Linked DNA regions of Polyangium mundeleinium. The main gene of each other region encodes a partner of the protein of the gene in region 2 in a complex. Links are inferred from orthologs where the notes say so. Each region holds a gene or a part of one and is shown on either strand. Other genes may lie near its edges. The genes, in order: POL67_RS17070 and rodA.

Region 1 (9,751 bases), 3.6 Mb from region 2 along the record:
GTCCTCGACCGGCGCCAGGAGGTGCTCGATCGGCGCCAGGAGGTTCTCGACTGGCGCCAGGAGGTGCTCGACCGGCGCCAGGAGGTTCTCGACCAGCGCCAGGAGGTTCTCGACCAGCGCCAGGAGGTTCTCGACCAGCGCCAGGAGGTTCTCGACCAGCGCCAGGAGGTCACTCGACCTCCGCCAGGAGGTCACTCGACCTCCGCCAGGAGGTCGTCGACCGGCGCCAGGAGGTCCTCGACCGGGTGGCGGAGGTCCTCGACCGGCGCCAGGAGATCGTCGACCGGCTCCAGGAGGTCACTCGACCTTCTCCAGGAGGTCCTGTGCAACCGGAATCTTGGGTGACACTTCAGACCGGGACCCTGGGTGACACGGTCCGGCAGGGCAGGTACGGAGACCATCCGCCTCCGCGACGTGGTCCGGCTGGCGCGGTCGTTCCTAGGCGAATCCGATCCCAGGACCGTTTCCGACACGGCCCATGACCTTTTCGGGCCCAGGGCCGGCGATCAACGCCGCCCCCGCGAACGCCGAGCCGCCGTCGCGGCGAGCGCGAGCCCCACGAATCCAGAGAGCTCGCCCAGCCCCGAACCGCTCCCTGGAACCCCACACGCGCAGGACGCCTCCGGGACGACCGCGCATTCCGGATCCCCGGGGTTGATCAAGGCATATTCGCACACACCCGTCGACGTATTGCATTGCCCCGGCAGGTGACACGCGTCCGGCGCGGCGCACGAGAGCGATTCGCCAGCGCATCCCCCTTCCACGCAGACGTCGCCCTCGGTACACGCATCGCCGTCGTCGCACGTGGTGCCAGCCGGATGCCTCTCGCACGCCCCGGCGCCATTACACATGCCCGTCGTTCCGCAGGTCTCGGGCGCCAGCTCCGCGCACTCCGCATCGGGATCGGTCCCCGCCGCGAGGGGCCCGCAGACGCCGTCGATGCCGTCGCCCTTCGAGGCCCCGACGCACGCCACACACGTGCCCTCGCACAACGTGTCGCAGCAGACGCCATCCGTGCAGAAGCCACTGGCGCAAACCGCGTGTTGGTCGCAGGGGGTGCCATTCTCGAGCCCCGGCGCAAGCGCGAGGATATAAGCCGCGCCCTCGATTTCGGGGGTCGTTTCATCCGGCGCGCCGATGAGCAGCGTGTCGCCCGACAGCGAAACGGAGGCGCCGAACGCCCCTTGCCAATCCTTGGGCTGCTCCTTCGGGAGGACCACGGATTCGAGCTCCCACGCTCCCGCCGAGCGGCGGAAGGTATGGGCACGGAACATGAAAAACCCCGTGTAGAGCATGCTGATGCTCGATCCCACGAGGAGCCGGTCGCCCTCGAGCGCCAGCGCCGCGCCGAAATTGTCCCATCCGAGCTGCGTGGGAGGCCAGGGCTCAGCCACCTGGATCCAGCCGCCGCCGACCCGCGAGAAGATCCGGCACCCGTCTTGACCTCCGAGCGCCAGGGTGTCCCCTTCCAGCGCCACCGCCCGGAGGTGGATGTCCGTCGGGATCTCCGCATCCTCGCTCCACGTGCTCCCTGCACGCGTGAAGGCGCGCGCCCCGAACCCGTGCGAGACGACGAGCGTATCTCCCGACAACCCGATGGCAGACACCTTCTCCTCGCTGCCGAGCCCGCTCGGGACGAGCCGGGCCTCCTGCGTCCAGGTGCCCCCCTGAAAGACGAAGACGTAGACCGCGCCGACGTCGCCGCTGCGCGGATCCATGACGGCGAGCCGATCCCCCGAGAGCACGACGTTCCACCCGAACTCGCGGGACCCGAGCCCGTCCGCAGCCACGACTTTCCCCTCCAAGGTCCATGCGCCCCCCTGCCGCGTGTAGGAGAAGACGGCGCCCGGGAGATCGGCGTCGATGTAGGGGGTGCCCACGGCGAGCCGATCCCCCTCGAGGGCCACCGCATCCCCGAATTCGTCGGAGAAGACCGTGCCAGGCGCTTTGAGTTCGGCCACCTCGCCCCAGGTGGCGCCGCTCCGCTCGAACAGATAGACGGCCCCGGCTTTGCCATCCGAACTGGCGGACCGACGCATGCCCACGGCCGCCGTGTCCCCGTCGATCGCCGTGGAGATACCAAACTGCCCGTTCCAGTGGGGCTTGCTCGGGATGAGCTTCGCCTGCTCGACGGCCGTGAGCAGCGGCTGGACGGCGAAGGCGACCTCGGGCTCGTTCTCGAATGCGACGTTCCGCCCCTCGCCACAACCGGCCGCGGCGCAAACCATGACCATCACCGAGGCCCCCCAACCGACGACCCTACCCCCGATTCGTTTCCACATTCGCCCATCCTACGTGATTTTCTTTGCGCGCGGCCAGGGCTACCCTGCGGTCATGGTGAACCGCGTGCCGGGCGTGCTCCGTCTGTTCTTCCTCGCAATGCTCGCCTCCGCGATGCCCGGTTGCGGCTCGCATGTCGAGCTGGCCGACGTCTGCGAGCCGCACGCGCAGGAGCTTTGTTATACCGGCCCGGAAGGCACCGAGGGCGTGGGCGCATGCCGCGCGGGCCTCCGAACGTGCGCAGGCGACGGGAGCGGCTTCGGCCCGTGCACGGGGGAGATCCTGCCGGCCTTCGAGGCGTGCTCCATCCCGGGGGACGAAAATTGTGACGGCACATCGGCCGTCTGCACCGGAGAGACCTCGTGGGCGAAGCGCTTCGCGAGCCCCGAGGACGAATTCGTGCGAAGCGCGGCGGCCACGGACGCCGGCGGGATCGTCCTCGGCATCGACCTTGTCGGCGCCCTCGACGTCGGCGGCCCCGTGGGCGTCGTCGAATCGGCCCTCGGGCAGGGGGCCTGCGTGCTCGAGCTCGGCGCGGAGGGCGATCCCCTCGGCGCGGAGGTCCTCCATGGAGGAGACGGCTGGGATTTCTTCGTCACCCATGGGGCAGGTCGGACCTCGGGCGTCGGGCGTTTTTCAGGCCCCGTCACGCTCGCCGGGGAGACGTTCACCTCGGTCAGCGACCAGGACGCGCTCCTCTTTTCGCTCGATCCTGCCGGCGATATCGTGTTCCGGAAGCAGATCAGCGCCTCCACCGCTTCGCTGTTCATCGACGCGATAGGGTCGAACGCGGCGGGGGATCTGCTCCTCGGGGGCGGAACGAGCGCGAACTCCCTGGACCTCGGCGGCGGACCTCTGGTGGATGCCGACGGCGTCACGTTCCTCGGGCGCTTCGACGCGGCGGGGAACCACATCTTCAGCAAGACCCTGCCGCCGGTGGAGGTGAACTCCACCCGATTCGACCCACAAGGAAACATCTTCCTCTCGGGGTACATGTACGATTCGGCGAACTTCGGGGGCGAGACGCTGACGAGCGTGGGACAAAAAGACTATTTCGTGGTGAAGCTCGGCCCCTCCGGCGAGCACCTCTGGAGCAAGCGCTTCGGCGGGAGCGGCATCATCTCCTCTTCCTATTCTTCCTATCTCACGATCGAGCCGGACGCCGCGGGCAACGTCTATCTGGCGGGCGTGTTCAGCGAGACCTGGGATTTCGGCGGCGGACCGGTCACGTCCAAGGCCTCCGAGGGGGCAGGTGACGCATTTTTGGTCAAGCTCGATCCGAACGGGAAGTACCTTTGGGGCAAGTTTTTCGGGAATGGTCAATACCAGTCCGCCAACGCCATCACCACGGACCCGAGCGGGAGCGTGATCCTCGGAGGGAGCTTCGGAGGGACTGTGGATTTCGGCGCGGGCGTGCTCCAGGCCTCCTCGCCGCTCTCGTTGGACATCTTCGTCGCCAAGTTCTCGCCCGACGGTGAACCCTTGTGGAGCCGGCGGTTCGGCGGAGGCAATGCCCTCTTCCTTTCCCCGAATGGGCTCGTCGTGGCCCCGTCGGGGCACGTCTACATGGCAGGGACGGTCTACGGAGATCTCGATTTCGGCTCCGGCGACCTCAAAGCCACCCACGCTGGGGCGGACGTGTTCGTCGTGAAGCTCGACCCGTGAAGGGCCCGCGCTCCCGGACGTTTTCGCGCGGGGGCCCGTCCCCGAGCGGAATCCCCTGCATACGTCCTCTGAAAGCCGCTCCCGTCGTCCACGTGTCGGACACCGTCCGATTCGCGGAATTGACGCGTCGCTCGCCCGCTACGAAGGGGAAGACCGGCGGGCCCTCGCCGCGTTCCTCTTTGCTCTCACGACGCGTGATGACCCCTCGATGTACGGAGGACCGTGATGCCCGACGACACCGCCCCGATCCCCGATGTCCACGAGGCGACGAGCGCCCTCGACGCGCGCACCCACCTCGGACGCCGCGTGCGAGGCATGTCGTGGTTCGTCGGCGCGGCGCTCCTCGGCCTCGCGGCGCGCGGCGTCCACCTGCAGATCGTGCACGGCGCAGAGCACGCGGCCCGCCTCGAAGCTGCCAGCGTGAAACGAGTGCGCCTCGCGCCGAGCCGCGGGGTGATCCGCGACGCGCGCGGCCGCGTCGTCGCCGAGGATCGCGTCGCCGTCGACGCCTACGTCGTCCCCGATCGGATGCTCGCCCGACCGGAGGAGAAGGTGCCCCGCCTCGCTGCCGCGCTCGGCCTCAGCGATGACGAGCGCAGCCGCCTCCGCCAGAAGCTCGACGCTGTGCCCGCAGCGAAGCGCGGTCAGTTGCTCCTCGTGCGCCGCGACGTCCATCCCGAGCGACTTCAGGCGATCCGCGACGACCGCGCGCTCTCCTGGATCAAGCTCGTCGAACGAGCGGGGCGGCGCTACCCGTTCGGCTCCCTCGGCGCGCACGCGATCGGGTACATGAACGAGGTCTCGCCGGCCGATCTCGCGAACGATCCAGGCAAACGGCCGGGCGATCGCGTCGGCCGCACCGGCGTCGAGCGCGCGCAGGATCGAGCGCTGCGCGGCACGCCTGGCCACGCCTTCGTGGCCGCGACGCACCGGGTCGTCGTGCCCGCGGGGCGCGAGGGCACGGCGCCCATCGCCGGACACGACGTGACGCTGACCCTCGACATGGATCTCGAGCGCGCGCTGGACGAGGCCTTCGACCGCCACGACCAGCGCAAAGGCGCCGCGGTGCTGATCGACGTGCACACCGGCCGCGTGCTCGCGATGACATCACGACCCGCGTTTGATCCCAACCTGCTCGATCGCGGCGTGGCCGTCCCCGCGGCGGGCTCCGAGCTCGACCGCGCGCTTCTGGAGACGGCGAAGCCGGGCTCGACCATCATGCCCTTCACGGCGCTGGCGGCGCTCGCGTCCGATCGCGCCGCGACAGAGCATCCGGTCGAGTGCAAGGGCGTTTACCCGTTCGAGTCCCGGTTGTTCCGCTGCACGCACGCCCACGGTCGGCTCGATCTGGATCACGCCCTCGCCGAGAACTGCTGGGTGTGGTTCTACGATCAGGCCGCGCGGCTCGGGCTCGACGCCATCGTCAGCGAGGCCAGGCCGTTCGGGTTTGGCGTGCCCACCGGCATCGAGATCGGCCGAGAGCTCGCGGGGCTCGTACCGACCCGCGCCTGGTACAAACGCTTCGAGCCGGGCCCCTTTCACGCGGGTCACGGCCTCGTCGCCGCCATCGGGCAGGACAACGTGTGGGTCACGCCCATCCAGCTCGCGGTGGCCTATGCAGCGCTCGCCAATGGCGGCACCGTGCGCACGCCGCAGATCGTCGTGAGCGACGTGCCAGCGCCCGCGCGGCAGGTGGACGTTCCAGCCGCGGATCTCGCGCGGATCCGCGTCGCGCTGCGCGCCCGTGCGAGCGAGCTCAGCGGGTTGCAAGCCAGCGTGGCCGGCACGAGAGGCGCGTCCGACTCGCGCGAGTTCTTCCTGGTGCCCATGACCGACATCGAAGCGGAGGACGGTCCACGGGACGACGAGCCGCCCGCGCGCCCCATCCGCATTCCGGGCACGAACGGCTGGTTCGCGGGCTTCGCGCCTGCGGACGTCCCCGAGGTGGCCATCGTCGTCCTCGTCCAGGGCCGGTTCTTCTCGTCGCACCGCGCCGCGACCGCCATCGCGGACGACGCGCTCCGCGCCTACTTCGCCGGCAAGGAAAGAGGCTCCCGATGACGCGCGTCTTGCGAAACCGTCCCATCGTCGTCGTCGTCGCCGCCGCCGCCGCGCTCGCCGCCGTCGGCCTCGCGACCGTGCACGCGGCGGGGCTCGCCCTCCCGGGAAGGAGCGCGCTCTGGCCCCGGCAGCTCGCGTGGCTCATCGTCGGTTCGGCCGCGGCGCTCCTCGTTGCGCGCGCGGATCTCCGCCGGCTAAAGGACCGCCGAGCGCTGCTGATTCACGGCGCGCTGATCCTCGCCACCCTCGCCACGTTCGCCGCGTCGGGGGTCCACGACACGCACCGCTGGCTGCACCTCGGGCGCCTCCACGTGCAGCCGTCCGAGCCCCTCAAGCTCGGCCTCGTGCTCGCGCTCGCGAGCTGCTTTTCTCGTCCCGCCGAAGGCCCGCGACGGCTCCGCGATCTCGCGCTCCCGGCGGGGCTCCTCGCCTGCACGTTGATCCCCGTACTGCTCCAGCCGGATCTCGGGACCGCGGGGGTGCTCGCGCTGATCGCCGCGTCGGCTCTGGCGCTCGAGCGCTTTTCGCGCGGCGCTTGGGTCACCCTGGCCATCGGCGCGATCGGCAGCCTCGCGACCGTGTGGCTCACCCTGCACGACTACCAGCGCGCGCGCCTCGCTGCGTTCGTTCACGGCGCCGATCCGCTGACCACCGGCTACCACAGCGACCACGCGTTGCGGCTCGTCGGCGCCGGCCGCCTCCTCGGCGCCAGCAGCTTCGCGGGGAGCGAGCCCTACCCGCTGCCCGAGGCCCACGGCGACTTCGCCTTCGCGGTCTGGGCGTACGAGCACGGCTTCGCCGGCACGGCGCTGGTGCTCGCGCTCTACCTCGCGCTGGGGCTCGCCGCGCTGCGGATCGCCGCGGGCGCGCGCGACCGCTTCGAGGCCCGCGTCGCTGTGGGCGTCGCGGCGATCGTGTTCTGGCAGGCGGTGATCAACGCCGGCATGGTGATGGGCCTGCTCCCCGTGGTGGGCGTCACGCTGCCGCTGATCTCGTACGGCGGCTCGAGCGCGTTCACGTGCCTCGTGGGCGTCGGGCTGCTCGCGAGCGTGGCCCGGCGGAACACCCTCTGATGGAGTGGAGGTAGATCACGCAGGATCAGCCCGGAGGAAACGAGACGTCGGGGCCAGTCAGCAAACGTCGCGCCAGGGCGCCACAGTCATGGCGCTCGCATCGATGAAACGCGCTGAGCGAGAGCCAGGAACGGGGTCAACCCGCGAGGCCGAGCTCCTTCATGATCGCGGCGTTGCGCGCTTCAGCTCGCTGGAGGGCGGGCCGCTGGGCGAGGCGCTCGGCGTAGGCGACGAAGGAGGGGCGCTTCTCGAGCATGTCGAAGCGCAGCATGTAGCGGATCGTGCCGCCGAAGATCACGTCCGCCATGGAGAACGTTTCGCCGAGGATGAATGTGCGGTTGGCGATCGCCGACTCCATCGAGTCGAGCATGGCCTCGTAGGTGCCCCAGCCGGCCGATCCGGGCTTGGCTTCCCAACCACCCGCCTTGGCCATGGCGCCGGGCTCGATGACCGCGGGGGCGAACGCCGCCCATCGCAGGTACGTGCCCCGTTCTCCGGTGTCGACCTTCGGCGCGAGCGTCCCGTATGCGTAGCGATCCGCGAGGTAGAGGGCGATCGCCGCCGCCTCGGTGACGACCGTGTCACCGTCCTCGAGGATGGGGAGCTTGCCCATCGGGTTCAGCGCGAGGATCGCAGGGGTCTTGTGTCCACCCTTCGGCATGTCGACCTGGTGGATCTCGTATGCAACCCCGACCTCTTCGAGCGCCCAGACAGTGCCGGCCGCGCGGGAGAAGGGGTGGTGATAGAGCGTGATCGTCATCGGAGACTCCTGTCGTCGAGGGAACTGGCGCTCGGTGTACCGACCCCGATCGCAGGACACAAGCGCATAGAGCAAATTTACGCATCGGCGGTCCACGCGCCGAGAGCCCCGCGCGGGCGTGAAACCGCACCCCATGAAAACGCGGCGGCGGCGCCATCGCGCATGCCCGAGCGAGAAAGTCGTAGGGATCCAGCACGACGCACCTCGTCCCGTCACGCCACACTTTTTGGAGCTCGTACCGGACGTTGCTGGCAGCCGCAGAAACGACAAGCATTCTCCATCCATACTCGCCTGCCGCACGTACACCCCATCCAGCACGAGCGTATGCGCCCGCCGCCGCTCCCGCTCCCGCCACCGCAGGACGGGTATCCCATTCATCGCCGCGCCTCCGACTCAACGCTTGCGATAGAGCAAGCGGACTGCGTTGTCGTACGAGCTTACGTACGCGGCCGCTTCGGCGCGGCTCGAGCGCTTGTGATACACCGCGCTCTCGCCGTCTTTCTGGGAGAGGTCCACCACGTCACCGCCGCCGGGGATCATGATTTTCACGAAATGATCGCCGCGCTGATACACGTATTCGCCCGGAGATAGCTCCCTGAACACCGTCGCGACGTCGGAGGACGACTTTCCGGCCAGGTCGAGCGCCAGCGTGTAGTGGTTCCCCTGGAGGTACGCTTTCACCTGCGGGACATCGCCGACGCTGCTACTCCCGGTCAGCCCGAGTGCGTAGTCTCCGCAGTTGTATCGCCAATCAGGGGAGGTTACCCGGTCGAATCCGGGGTAGCGAAGGTCGAAGAATTCGTTGATCGTCGCGGAGGTGATGGGGTTGAGCGGCCCGTCCGGCCCCAGCCGGCTGAACACCTTCCCAAGGTCGAAGACCCCCTCTCCGAGCCCGACGGAGGAGGGATCCCATCCACGGAGCTTCAGGAGATACCAGTCGCCCGGGCCCAGCGCGTTCGGGGCCGGATCCCCATCAATCTCTTCCACTTCTTCGGGGCGGGGTCTCGCATACTCGTTGACGAGCGCCCACACACTGGGAGGGAACCCCGTCGGGTCATCGGCTCTTTGCACCGCCGTCCCCCCAGATACCCTTCGCGGGGCGACGGTCGCGGGGTGAGGCGGGTGGGGCCTCGGGCTCGTCGCCGCCACCTTTGGCTGGGCCACCGTCGCCGGGTGCGGCGGCCGCGCAGCCCGGCCGCCCGGGGAGACCTGCGGCTGCGCGACCGTCGCCGGGTGCGGTGGCCGCGCCGGCGAGCGGCCCATCGCCGGCCTGGGCTGGACGGTCGTCGCCGGGTGCGGCGGCCGCGCGCCCGATGGATCACGAGAGATGGAGCGATTTCGCGGCATGTTCAGGTTTGATGAATCGACAGGTGGGTATGCGCCAGGTGGCTCACATCGTCAGGTTGGCGACGACGAGCTGGTCGACGTTGGTGGCGTCCCCTGTCTCGTCGCGGAAGTAAAAGCGCACGTTGGGCCGGGCGTCCGGGAGCCTCGCGTCGAACGCCTGCAACACCGGGCGGCACTGCGAGCAAGGGAGCTTCGAACCAGCGATGTAGACCCGCGTCTTACCCTCCAGCCTGCTCGAGCTCCCGATCCACTCCACCAGGTTCTGCTCGGCGTGGTAATCCCCGCTGATGAATTTGGCGTTGTCGACCGTGTCATAGCGGGTGTTGGTGTAAGTCACGCCGACGACATCGAAGGTGTGCTTGACGGCCTTCTTCCATGCCTCGGAGGCGATGTAGTTTTGTTCGTTCGCCACCGCCGTCCGATATGCACGCCGCATGGCTGGAAAGGCCCCCAGGCCCCCCGTGAGATAATCGAGCTGACCGGGGTTCACGGAGATCTTCAAGCTCAGGTTGTCGTCGTCCGCGCCGTAATACAAGGCCTGCACCTCCTGGAGCCGGCCGTCGTT
Region 2 (9,776 bases):
TCGCCTCACAGAACGCGCGCCTCCGCGAGCGTGTGCGCAAGCTCGAGTCGCTCGAAGAGGAGAACCGGAGGCTCCGGCGCCTGCTCGATCTGCGCACGAGCGTCCGCACCGACGTCGTGAGCGCGGTGGTCACGGGCAAGAACACGAACGAGTTCTTCCGCGTCGCGCGCGTCACCCTCGACAGCGAATCGAACGACGTCAGGCCGAGCCAGCCCGTGATCTCGCCCGACGGCGTCGTGGGCACGACGCTCAAGGTCTCGGGCGACACGATCGACGTGCGGCTCATCGTCGACGCGGGCAGCGGCGTCGACGTCGTCGTGCAGCGGACGGGCGCGCGTGGGTTCGTCCGCGGGACGGGCGACGAGGCGAAGTACCTCTGCAGCGTGGAGTACGTGCAGCGCACCGACGAGGTGGAGGTCGGCGATCTGCTCGTCACGAGCGGCGTCGGGAAGCGGTATCCGAAGGGCATTCCCGTCGGCAAGGTGACGCAGGTCGTGAAGCGGGACTTCGGCATCTACCAGCAGGTCTACGCGACGCCTGCCGTGGATTTCTCGCGGCTCGAAGAGGTGCTCATCGTCACCTCCGCGCCTCCGGAGGAGGCCCAGCCCCAGGCGCCCACGCCAGGCGCGGCTGGCTCTTCCACGCCGCGGCGGTAAGGTCGGAGGGGAGGAGAGAGGACGATGCGAAACACCGCATTTCTCGCTGTCGGCATCGCCCTTCTCGTCATCCAGTCGAACCTCTACCGGCTGATCGGGCGGCTGCAGATCGCGGGGATCACGCCGAGCCTGCTCCTGCCGCTCGTGGTGTTCATGGGCGTGCACGAGTACTCGATCGCCCGCGGCGCGGCGCTCGCGTTCTTGCTCGGCTACCTGCTCGATCTGTTTTCGGCCGCGCCCATCGGTCTGTTCACCTTCATCACGGTCGCCACGTTCGTCGTCGCGCGCGCCGCGGGCGTGCGCCTCGCCGCGCAGACGCTCCTCACCAAGGTCGCGCTCGCCTTCGCCTTCGCGCTGCTCGAAGGCGTGCTCATCATCGTGCTGACGGCGATCTTCGGGACCGACACGGCGAGGCCGCGCGCGCTGGCGACGCTCGTCGCGCCGCACGCGATCGGCACAGCGATCTTCGCGCCACTCGTCTTCAGCCTCGCCGAGCGCGTGCATCAAGCGACCATCAACGTGCCGAGACCCGGGGAAGGAGGTCAGCGATGAGCCTCGTCGTTCAGCGCTCCGACGTCAGCGAGTTCAGGCGCCGCTTCCGCTGGATCGCGCTCGCGATGGTGGTGCTCCAGCTCATCCTCATCGGGCGCCTGTTCCTGCTCCAGATCATCGAGGGCGACGACAACAAAGCGATCGCCCGCGAGAACATCGTCCGTCGCGTCACGCTCGCGACGACGCGTGGCCTCATCCGCGATCGGAGCGGCAAGATCCTCGCGGCGAGCCGGCCCTCGTACAACCTCTACGTCGTCCCCGAGAGGATCGACATGCAGGTCGTCTGGCCGAAGCTCGTCGAGTACCTCGGGGTCGGCGTGGACGAGCGCGCGCGGCTCGAAGCGCTGCTCACCACGCTTCGCGCGAGCGATGGGCCCCGGAAGAGCCAGCAGATCCTGCTGAAGGAAGACATCTCGCGCGACGCCGTGGCCACGCTGCGCACACATGACGCGGAGCTTCCCGCGGTCGACGTCGTGCCCGTGCCGGTCCGCTATTACCCGTACGAAGAGGTCGGCGCGCACGCGCTCGGCTACATGGTCGAGGTCGACGCGGAGAAGCTGAACCAGCTCCGCAGCGCGGGCTACGTCGAGGGCGATCGTGTCGGCGCGACGGGCATCGAGCGCGCGTGGGAGAGCTACCTGCGCGGCACGCGCGGCTGGGAGAAGGTGCTCGTCGACGCGAGGGGACGGCGAAGGCCGGGCGGTGAGGGGATCATCGAGGATCCGCGGCGCGTCGATCCGATCCCGGGTCGCGATCTGCGGCTCACGCTCGACGCCGACATCCAGCGCGCGATCGAGAAGGCGATGCGCCCTGAGCTCGCGGGCGGCGTCGCGCTCATCGACGTGCGCACGGGTCGCATCATCGGCCTCTACTCGAAGCCGAGCTACGACCCGAACGCGCTCTCGGGCGGATCGGGCAAGCAGGTCATCCGCGACGCGTTCCGCAGGCTCTACTCGGACCCGCTCAAGCCCGCGCTGGACAAGACGATCTCTGGCGCGTACCCGCCGGGCTCGACGTTCAAGCCCTTCACGGCGCTCGCCGCGCTGGAGAAGGGGCTCATCGATCCTCGCGCGGCGACGAACTGCCGCGGCGGGCTCACCTTCGGCAAGCGCCCGTTCCGGTGCACGCACGTCCACGGACCGGTGGATCTGCACAAGGCGATCGCGGAGTCGTGCAACGTCTACTTCTACCGCCTCGCGGCCGAGCTCGGCGTGGGCATGGACGTCATCGCCGAGATGGGGCAGCGCTTCGGCCTCGGCGCGAGGACGGGTCTCGGCGTGAACGCGGAGGCGGCGGGGCGCATGCCGACGCGCGCCTGGATGACCCTGCGCAACAAGGGCCAGTTCCGGCTCGGCTTTGGCCTCAACGCGGCGATTGGGCAGGGCGCGACGACGGTGACCGTCCTCCAGCTCGCGCTCGCGTACGCGGCGCTCGCCAACGGCGGCACGCTCTACCAGCCGCAGATCGTGCGCGCGGTCGAGACGAGCGCGGGCACGGTGGTGCAGGAGTTCGCGCCGCGCGTGCGGCGGCAGATCGACGTGAGCCCCGAGAACCTCTCGCTCGTGCAGAAGGCGCTCTACGCGGGCGTGAACTCCGAGGCGGGCACCGCCTTCAAGGCACGCGTGCTCGGCGTCGACATGGCGGGCAAGACGGGCACCGCGCAGGTCTCGCACAAGCTCGCGCGCGGCGCCGAGGCCGAGCGCGTGTGGTACTTCAACCGCGAGCACGCGTGGTTCGCGGGCTACTCGCCATCCCGCGCGCCCGAGGTCGCGGTCGTGGTCCTGGTCGAGCACGGCGGCGCCGGTGGTAAGCACGCGGCCCCCGTCGCCTTCGAGGTCGTCCGCGCCTACAACGAGCTCTCGCGCGAGCGTGTTACGCGCGCCGGTGGGAACAACGGCGGTAGCGCACGCACGCAACCGAAGCCCGATCGTGGAGGTACGCCTTGATTCGCGGCGACGTCTCGCCCCGGGCGAGGGATCACTTCGACTGGCCACTCTTCATCGCTGCGGCGCTCATCGCCGTGCTCGGCGTGGTCAACCTCTACAGCGCGACGAGCGTCTACCAGGGTGTGCGCGCCGAGCTCTACATCAGCCAGATCTACTGGCTCGTGCTCGGCGGCATCCTCGGCGGGATCCTCGTCGCCATCGACTATCGCCACCTCGAGCGTCTCGGCTACGCCATCTACACCTTCGGCGTCTTCTCGCTCATCCTGGTCTTCGTCTTCGCGAAGGACTTGCGCGGCTCCAAGCGCTGGATCGAGTTCGGGTCCTTCCGCTTCCAGCCGAGCGAGTTCATGAAGGTCTTCCTCGTCATCGCGCTGGCGAAGTTCCTTCACGACGATCCACGCAGCGAAGGGCGCACGTTGAAGGACCTGCTCGTCCCCGCGCTGCTCACGGGCGTGCCCGCGCTGCTCATCCTGAAGCAGCCCGATCTCGGCACCGCGTCGATCCACGTCCTCGTCTTCCTCATGATCGCCGCGCTCACGCGGGTCCGGTGGAAGAGCGTGCTCACCTTCATCGTGACGGTCGCAGCCGCGGCGCCCATCGTTTGGTACTACGTCCTGCTCGACTACCAGAAGGCGCGCGTGACCGTCTTTTTGCGGCCCGAGGACGACATCCTCAAGACCGGCTGGCACGCGCATCACTCCCGCGTGGCCATCGGCAACGGCGGGCTCTTCGGCAACGGGTACATGAAGGGCACGCAGAACCAGTTCAACTTCCTGCCCGACCAGTTCTCGGACTTCCCGTTCCCAGTGTTCGCGGAGGAGTGGGGCTTCGCCGGCAGCGTGCTGCTCGTCTTGCTCTACGGGTTCCTCTGCTTGTGGTCGATCCGCATCGCCTCGCTCGCCAAGGATCGCTTCGGCGCCGTGCTCGGCGTCGGTTGCGGCGCGATCCTCTTCTGGCATGCGTTCATCAACGCAGGGATGGTCTGCGGCATCCTCCCCGTCGTCGGCGTGACCTTGCCGCTCTTTTCCTACGGCGGCTCCAGCGTGACCACGATGCTCATGTGCGTCGCGCTGCTCATGAACGTGTCCATGCGCCGCTACTCGGTCGTCCCCGCTCCGGACCGCCTCTAGGCGGTTCCTTCAGCGAATCGAGCTTCGCGCGAGCCGCGCGTCGACCGCGAACGCGTAGGCCGCGAGCGCGTCGCGCGCGGTCATCTTTCCGCCCCCGCGCGCCGTGCGCACGGTCGCGCGGAAGGACAGGTACCGGCGTCCATCGAGCCCGAGCAAGAGCGGCACCGCCCCAGGATCCCGCGGCGCATCCGAGGCGCCGAACAAGCTCGCGGCGCTCGCGAGCTGGCGCGCCACGAGCCCATCACACTGCTCGATCGCCTCGGCGTAGCGACCGCTCGCGATGGACGCTTCGACGTTGTGCACGAGCGCGTGATCGCCGTCGGGCCAGAGCTCCGCGAACGAAAGCCCGGTGCCCCTCGGCGCCTCGACGTGCACGGCAGCTTCGGCCTTCGCCGCGATGTTCACGGACGTTTGGTTCGTGGCCGGCGCTGACGGCGGAGGCGCCGGCGCTTGCGGGACGAGCGGCGCGAACGGCTTCGGCGGAGGGAAGACGGAGCCACGCGTCCGGCTGCGAACCGACTCGGGCGCGCGCGGCCTGCCAGCCGTGGGCGGGGACTGCACGGACGGGGGCGGCGCGGGCCGCACGGACTCCGTCTTCGGCAGGATCGGCGCCTCGGCGGGCGGCGCGATCGCGAGCTGCGCGCTCGACGGCGTGGGCTCTTCCTGGGCCTCGGGGAAGCTCGTGACGGGCAGGGGAGGCGGGCGCATCGCGGGGCTCTTCAGCTCCTCGGGCTCCTCGATGCCCGTGTCGGGCGGCACGCTGCCCCAAGCGCGGCTCGGGGCCACGCGGTTGATCATCGCGGCGCTCACGGGCGGACGATCGCTGCGCGAGGCGTCGCGCAGCGCCGCGGCGAGCCCTTCTTCGGCCGGATCATAGGCCTCTGCGGCGGCGGCGCGCACGGACTCGGGGATCTGCGACTCGAACGCCGCGAGCACGACCTGCGTGATCCGCTCCAGCGTCTCGTACACGCCCATGCCCGTCTTCGCCGACGCGGGCAGGGATGGCGCGCGGAAGCGGTTCAGCATCCTGTCGAGCTCCTCCATGGGGAGCACGTCGGGCAGGTCGCGCTTGTTGTGCTGGAAGACGATGGGCATGTCCGCGACGTTTCGGCCTTGATCGGCGAGGTTGTCGCGCAGGTTGTCGAAGCTCTCGAGGTTCGCGTCGGCGCGCGCGATTTGCGAGTCGCTCACGAACACGATGCCGTCGGAGCCCGTGAGCACGAGCTTGCGGGTCGCGTTGAAGTAGACCTGCCCGGGGACGGTGAAGAGTTGCAGCCGCACGTTCATGCCGCGGATGGGCGGCAGGCGCATCGGTAGGAAGTCGAAGTAGAGCGTGCGGTCGACGGGCGTCGCGAGCGAGACGAGCTTGCCGCGGTGCTCGGGCTTGGCCGTCGCGTGGATGTACTCGAGCGTGGTCGTCTTCCCGCCGAGCCCCGGGCCGTAATAGACGATCTTGAAGACGAGCTCCCGCGAGAGCGGGTTCACCGACGCCATACGCGAGGCGACGATAGCATCATGGCCACCCGCCGCGTCGAATAAGCCGCAGGATCGAAGGCGCTTGCGAGGGGTTGGGCGAACGAAGGGCGGAGAGAGTCGGGATCGTGGGGAGATGCGCGCGCGAGAGAGCTAGCGAACGCCCACGAGGGGACGCGGCGCGGCGTCGCCTTCACCCACCGAGAGGGTGAGAGCGACCGTACCCTTCTTGCCCTGCATGTAATCGAGGCGGAGCTGGTGGCGGCCGGTCTTGAGGGTCTTCGTGCCCGCGGCCTCCTGGGGCGCGTGCAGGCCGTCGTTGTCGACGAGCTTCTCGCCATCGATGTAGAGGATGGCGCCGTCGTCGGAGACGAGCTTGAACGTGTAGGGGGAGTCGCGCGGGACGTCGAAGGCACCCTCGTAACGAATCGCGAACCACTCTTCCTGGGCGAGGACGCCGGGGAAGCCGCCGGAGAACTCCTGGCGCTGGACGATGAAGCTGTCGGTGAGCAGCGTCGCGAAGGGGACCATCTTCGAGAGGTCCGGCAGCTTCGTCGTCGTGTCGGGGATCACGTACGCGTAGCCCTTGAAGGCGCCGAGCGAGCCGTTGCCGAAGGCGGTGCGGCCGTTGATGCGCGGGGGCTCGACGACGGGCTTGGTGGTCCCGGTTTGTGTGCCGGTCGGCGTCGTGGTGGTGGGCCGCTGAGCGTTCGTCGGGCGGCGGATGCCGCGGGACGGCTGCCGTGCCGGCTGCGCTTGCTGCTGCTGCTGGTTCGTCGGCGGGCGGTTGTTGACGTAGACGGTGCAGCCGCCAAGGGCGACCGCGGAGGCGAGAAGGGCGAGCCGAAGCGAGCTGTGCGACATGGCGTCTCCTGGGGAAGAAATCGATACGAGGCGGTAGACGGTCAGAGCCGAATTTGCAATCACCGCTTCGTCTGGAAATCGACAGCCCCCGTTTGAACCGCACGTCGCGACGAACGCTCTTCGCTCTGTTGCAGCTCGCGCCACGTCGGCGAGAGCTGTGCCAGGACGAGCGAAGCCACGCACGTGAGCAGGCCGAGACCCGCGGCGACGTTCATCCCGAGGTCGGATTTCCCGCTCCCGCTGGAAACTCGCACGGGTCGAGCAAAAATCACGCCGAGCAGGATCCCGACGGCGAGGCCGCCCAGGTGGGCGATGTTGTTGATGAGCAGGCCGACGTTCGCCTGGTTGATGGCGAAGCCGAGCACCACGTTGAGGAGCACGGCTTGCAGGGCGAACCGCTTCCACTGCGGGTTTCGCTGTCGATACAGCATCCCCAGCACGAGCCCCATGATCCCGAAGACGGCGCCGCTCGCGCCCGCCGTGAGGGCCCCGCCCGAGGGATCAAAGAGGAGCGTGTAGGCCATCGAGGCGACGAACCCGAAGACGCCCGCCGCGACGTACGTCAGGAGGAAGCGCGCTGGCCCCACCGCGGGCTCGGCGATCCGGCCGAGCCACGAGAGCACGAACATGTTGCCGAGCAGGTGCAAGGCGCCGAAATGCACGAAGATCGCGGAGACGAGCCGCCACGGCTCCGCAAAGACGAGCAGCACGTGGACCGCCCCGAACCGGAGGGTGTCGATCGGCGCCGGGCGAAGCAGCGCCGAGAGCGCGTCCTCGGAGCCCCGCGTGCGGAGCGCGACATACACCTGCGCCGCAAACACCAGGAGCGTGAGCCCAATCACGAGCTTCGAGGCGAGGAGCGCGTCCGGATCGAGCCGCGCGCCGAGGCGATCGACGGAACGAGCGACGGTGGAGAGCGCCTGCCCGCAGCGGACGCAGCGATCGAAGCCGGCTCCGTTCAGCGCGCCGCAGCGCGCGCAGGGCACCGCCTTCGTCCGCGAGGAGTGAGCTTCTTCGGTCAAGTCGTCGCTCCCTTGGTGGAAACTCCGGCCTTTGCAGCGAGAAAATCCGTTCGAGGCCGGAGGATGGGGCGCGTGACCGCGCGCCGGGGCTCAATGTGGTGGCGATCGCCCGTAAGGTCGAGCGGCAAAGGCCGTTCTCCGGGCGTGCAAGCGTTAGCCCTCGCGTTCCGTCCGCTCGCGCCGCCCGCCCAGGATCCGATGGCGGCGCTTCTGCTCGCGGTCGGGCTCGGTCGTCGTCCGGTGCCCTTGCCGCGCGCGGAGAAGCCGTCGCCGGTCCAGGCTGTGCGGCCGAGGCCGAGTCCAGGTATGGTGGCGTCCGTGGCCGTTGCGCGTACGGATCTCGAAGCAGAGCGCGAGCTCTGCGAGCGCGCGAGGGCCGGGGATCGCGCGGCGCTCGGGCAGCTCCTGCGTCGCTACGGGCCGATCCTCTACCGCTCGGTGCTGCTGCCGCGTCTCGGGCGCGAGGCGCTCGCGCAGGACGCGCTCGCCGAGACGTACGCGCGCGTCGTGGAGCGGTTCCATCAGTTCCAGTGGCAAGACGCGGGCGTCTACCCGTGGCTGCGCGTCGTGGGTCTGCGCATCGCGTACGACATCCTGCGATCACGCAAGCGCGAGACGCTCTACGAGCCAGACGATCTGCAGCGCGAGATCGACGCGGCCGAGGCCGATCCACAGACAAACGGCGAGGCAGAGCTCTGCGAGAAGCGTGACCTCGCCGAGGCGCGCGCGCGGGTCGAAGCGGCCTTGCGATCGATCCATCCGCGGTACGCCGAGGCGATCCGGCTGCGCGTGCTCGAAGAGCGATCCCGCGAAGAGGTGGCGAGCGCGCTCGGCGTGACGGTCTCGACGTTCGACGTGGTGCTGCACCGCGCGCTCGCAGCGCTGAAGAAGGCGATCGACGTGCCTCGCGTGGCCGAGGGCAAGCTCGCGTCGAGGGAGGCTCCGCGATGAAAAGGGAGCACAAGCTCAGGTTGGTTCGTCCGGACGAGCGCGTGGCGTTCGAGGACGAGTCGCCGCCGTCGCCCGAGGAGCTCGCGGAGGCCGAGGCGCTCCGCGCGTCGCTGGAGAAGGGAGAGCACCCGCTCGCCGTGGTGCTGCGATCGGCGAGCGCGCCGGCGTCGCTCGACGACGCGCTGAACGACGCGCTGATCGAGCGCGCGCTCGGCAAGAGCGAGGCGCGCGCCGAGAGCGAGGACGAGCCGCCGACGGCCTCCGAGCGCGCGGGTGCCACACGGTTGCGTGATGCGCTCGACGCGCCTCGTGGAGAGGAACGGAGGGCGCCGCTCGCGGAGCTGGCGGAGGCGCTCGTCGCGGCGCACAAGCCGCGCGCGATCGAGCCGCTCCGGAACGAGGCGCTCATCGCGCGCGCGCTCGGACGAACGTCGGCGCAGCCGCGCAAGGGGCGCGTGCTTTCGGTCGTCACGGCGGCGGTCGTCATGGCGGTCGCAGCGGCTGCGGGCTTCGTGCTCACGCTGCGTCCTTCGACGGAGAGCACGGTCGCGGAGGCTTCGGAGCTTCAGCGATCGCGCTCGGCAGGCGAGCTCTTCGACACGCCGTTCCCGCGTGTCGGCGGCGCGTCGGCGCGCGTCGATCGCATCGCGAGCGCGCGCGCCACGGAGCTCCGGCAGAACCGCTTCGCCTTGTGGGGTGTGCGATGAAGCGCAGCTCGGCGAAGATCACGATCGCGGCGCTCGTGCTCGCGGTGATGAGCGCCGTCGGCGTGAGCTGCGCGCGATCGGAGCGCGCAGCGACGCAGCCTTCGGCGTGCGAGCCAGGTGCCACGCCGGTCGTCGACTCGGTGCTGCTCGCGTTCCTGTCGAAGGCGCGCGCCGCGCACCACAAGGCCGATCTCGCGGAGGCCTCGGGCGACGTGGCAGGCGCGATCGCCTCACTGGAATCGCTCACGGGCGGCGCGCGCCCCGGCGGCGCGACGCCTCTGCCCGAGGCGAGCGAGGTCCTCTCGGACACGTACGCACGCCTCGCTGATCTGCGCAGCGCGCGCAGCGAGTTCGACACGGCGCTTCGCGACGTCGACGCGGGGCTCGCGCTGGCACAGGAGACGACGTACTTCCGTGGCCACCTCTTCGAGGTGCGTGGGCTCGTCGAGGAGCGGCGCGCGAAGTCGCTTCCCGA

Evidence for each region.
Region 1: the proteins of rodA (region 2) and POL67_RS17070 are in contact, whole or in part, in a crystal structure (PDB 6PL5), measured with the Thermus thermophilus proteins. The link is inferred for Polyangium mundeleinium from one-to-one orthologs. Residues at the interface, in WP_223903423.1 of Thermus thermophilus: Phe161, Val165, Phe168, Val169, Leu172, Pro198, Tyr199, Glu202, Tyr211, Arg212, Asp213, Gln220, Val221, Gln223, Ser224, Ile226, Ala227, Ile228, Gly229, Ser230, Gly266, Phe267, Val270, Leu274, Tyr277, Gly278, Leu281, Phe285, Leu289, Arg297; in WP_223903432.1 of Thermus thermophilus: Arg4, Ile5, His6, Leu8, Ala9, Phe12, Ala15, Leu16, Leu19, Gly20, Arg22, Ala23, Trp24, Leu26, Gln27, Val28, Tyr31, Tyr34, Leu36, Leu43, Thr45, Asp47, Lys156, Gln157, Gly158, Ser160, Val184, Leu201, Glu202.

Annotation. Positions count from the first base shown.
Region 1 is NZ_JAQNDO010000001.1:4,253,143-4,262,893, forward strand. Bases 3,614-6,588 are described here. They hold POL67_RS17070 (penicillin-binding transpeptidase domain-containing protein), read left to right. Parts: upstream 3,614-4,170; coding sequence 4,171-6,006; downstream 6,007-6,588. Other genes in these bases: POL67_RS17065 (NHL repeat-containing protein), read left to right, coding at 3,614-3,945; POL67_RS17075 (FtsW/RodA/SpoVE family cell cycle protein), read left to right, coding at 6,003-6,588. In the rest of the region: POL67_RS17055 (hypothetical protein), read left to right, coding at 1-345; POL67_RS17060 (FG-GAP repeat protein), read right to left, coding at 507-2,282; more of POL67_RS17065, read left to right, coding at 2,335-3,613; more of POL67_RS17075, read left to right, coding at 6,589-7,079; POL67_RS17080 (glutathione S-transferase family protein), read right to left, coding at 7,216-7,839; POL67_RS17085 (hypothetical protein), read right to left, coding at 8,233-8,871; POL67_RS17090 (cytidine/deoxycytidylate deaminase family protein), read right to left, coding at 9,230-9,751. UniProt on the Escherichia coli protein: Catalyzes cross-linking of the peptidoglycan cell wall. Responsible for the determination of the rod shape of the cell. Is probably required for lateral peptidoglycan synthesis and maintenance of the correct diameter during lateral and centripetal growth.
Region 2 is NZ_JAQNDO010000001.1:7,890,946-7,900,721, reverse strand. What follows is about bases 2,218-5,217. They hold rodA (rod shape-determining protein RodA), read left to right. Parts: upstream 2,218-3,150; coding sequence 3,151-4,284; downstream 4,285-5,217. Other genes in these bases: POL67_RS31415 (GTP-binding protein), read right to left, coding at 4,294-5,217; mrdA (penicillin-binding protein 2), read left to right, coding at 2,218-3,154. Outside these bases: rod shape-determining protein MreC, read left to right, coding at 1-656; POL67_RS31430 (hypothetical protein), read left to right, coding at 681-1,208; more of mrdA, read left to right, coding at 1,205-2,217; more of POL67_RS31415, read right to left, coding at 5,218-5,778; POL67_RS31410 (PA14 domain-containing protein), read right to left, coding at 5,911-6,621; POL67_RS31405 (rhomboid family intramembrane serine protease), read right to left, coding at 6,681-7,643; POL67_RS31400 (RNA polymerase sigma factor), read left to right, coding at 7,788-8,594; POL67_RS31395 (hypothetical protein), read left to right, coding at 8,591-9,301; POL67_RS31390 (hypothetical protein), read left to right, coding at 9,298-9,776. UniProt on the Escherichia coli protein: Peptidoglycan polymerase that is essential for cell wall elongation. Also required for the maintenance of the rod cell shape. Functions probably in conjunction with the penicillin-binding protein 2 (mrdA).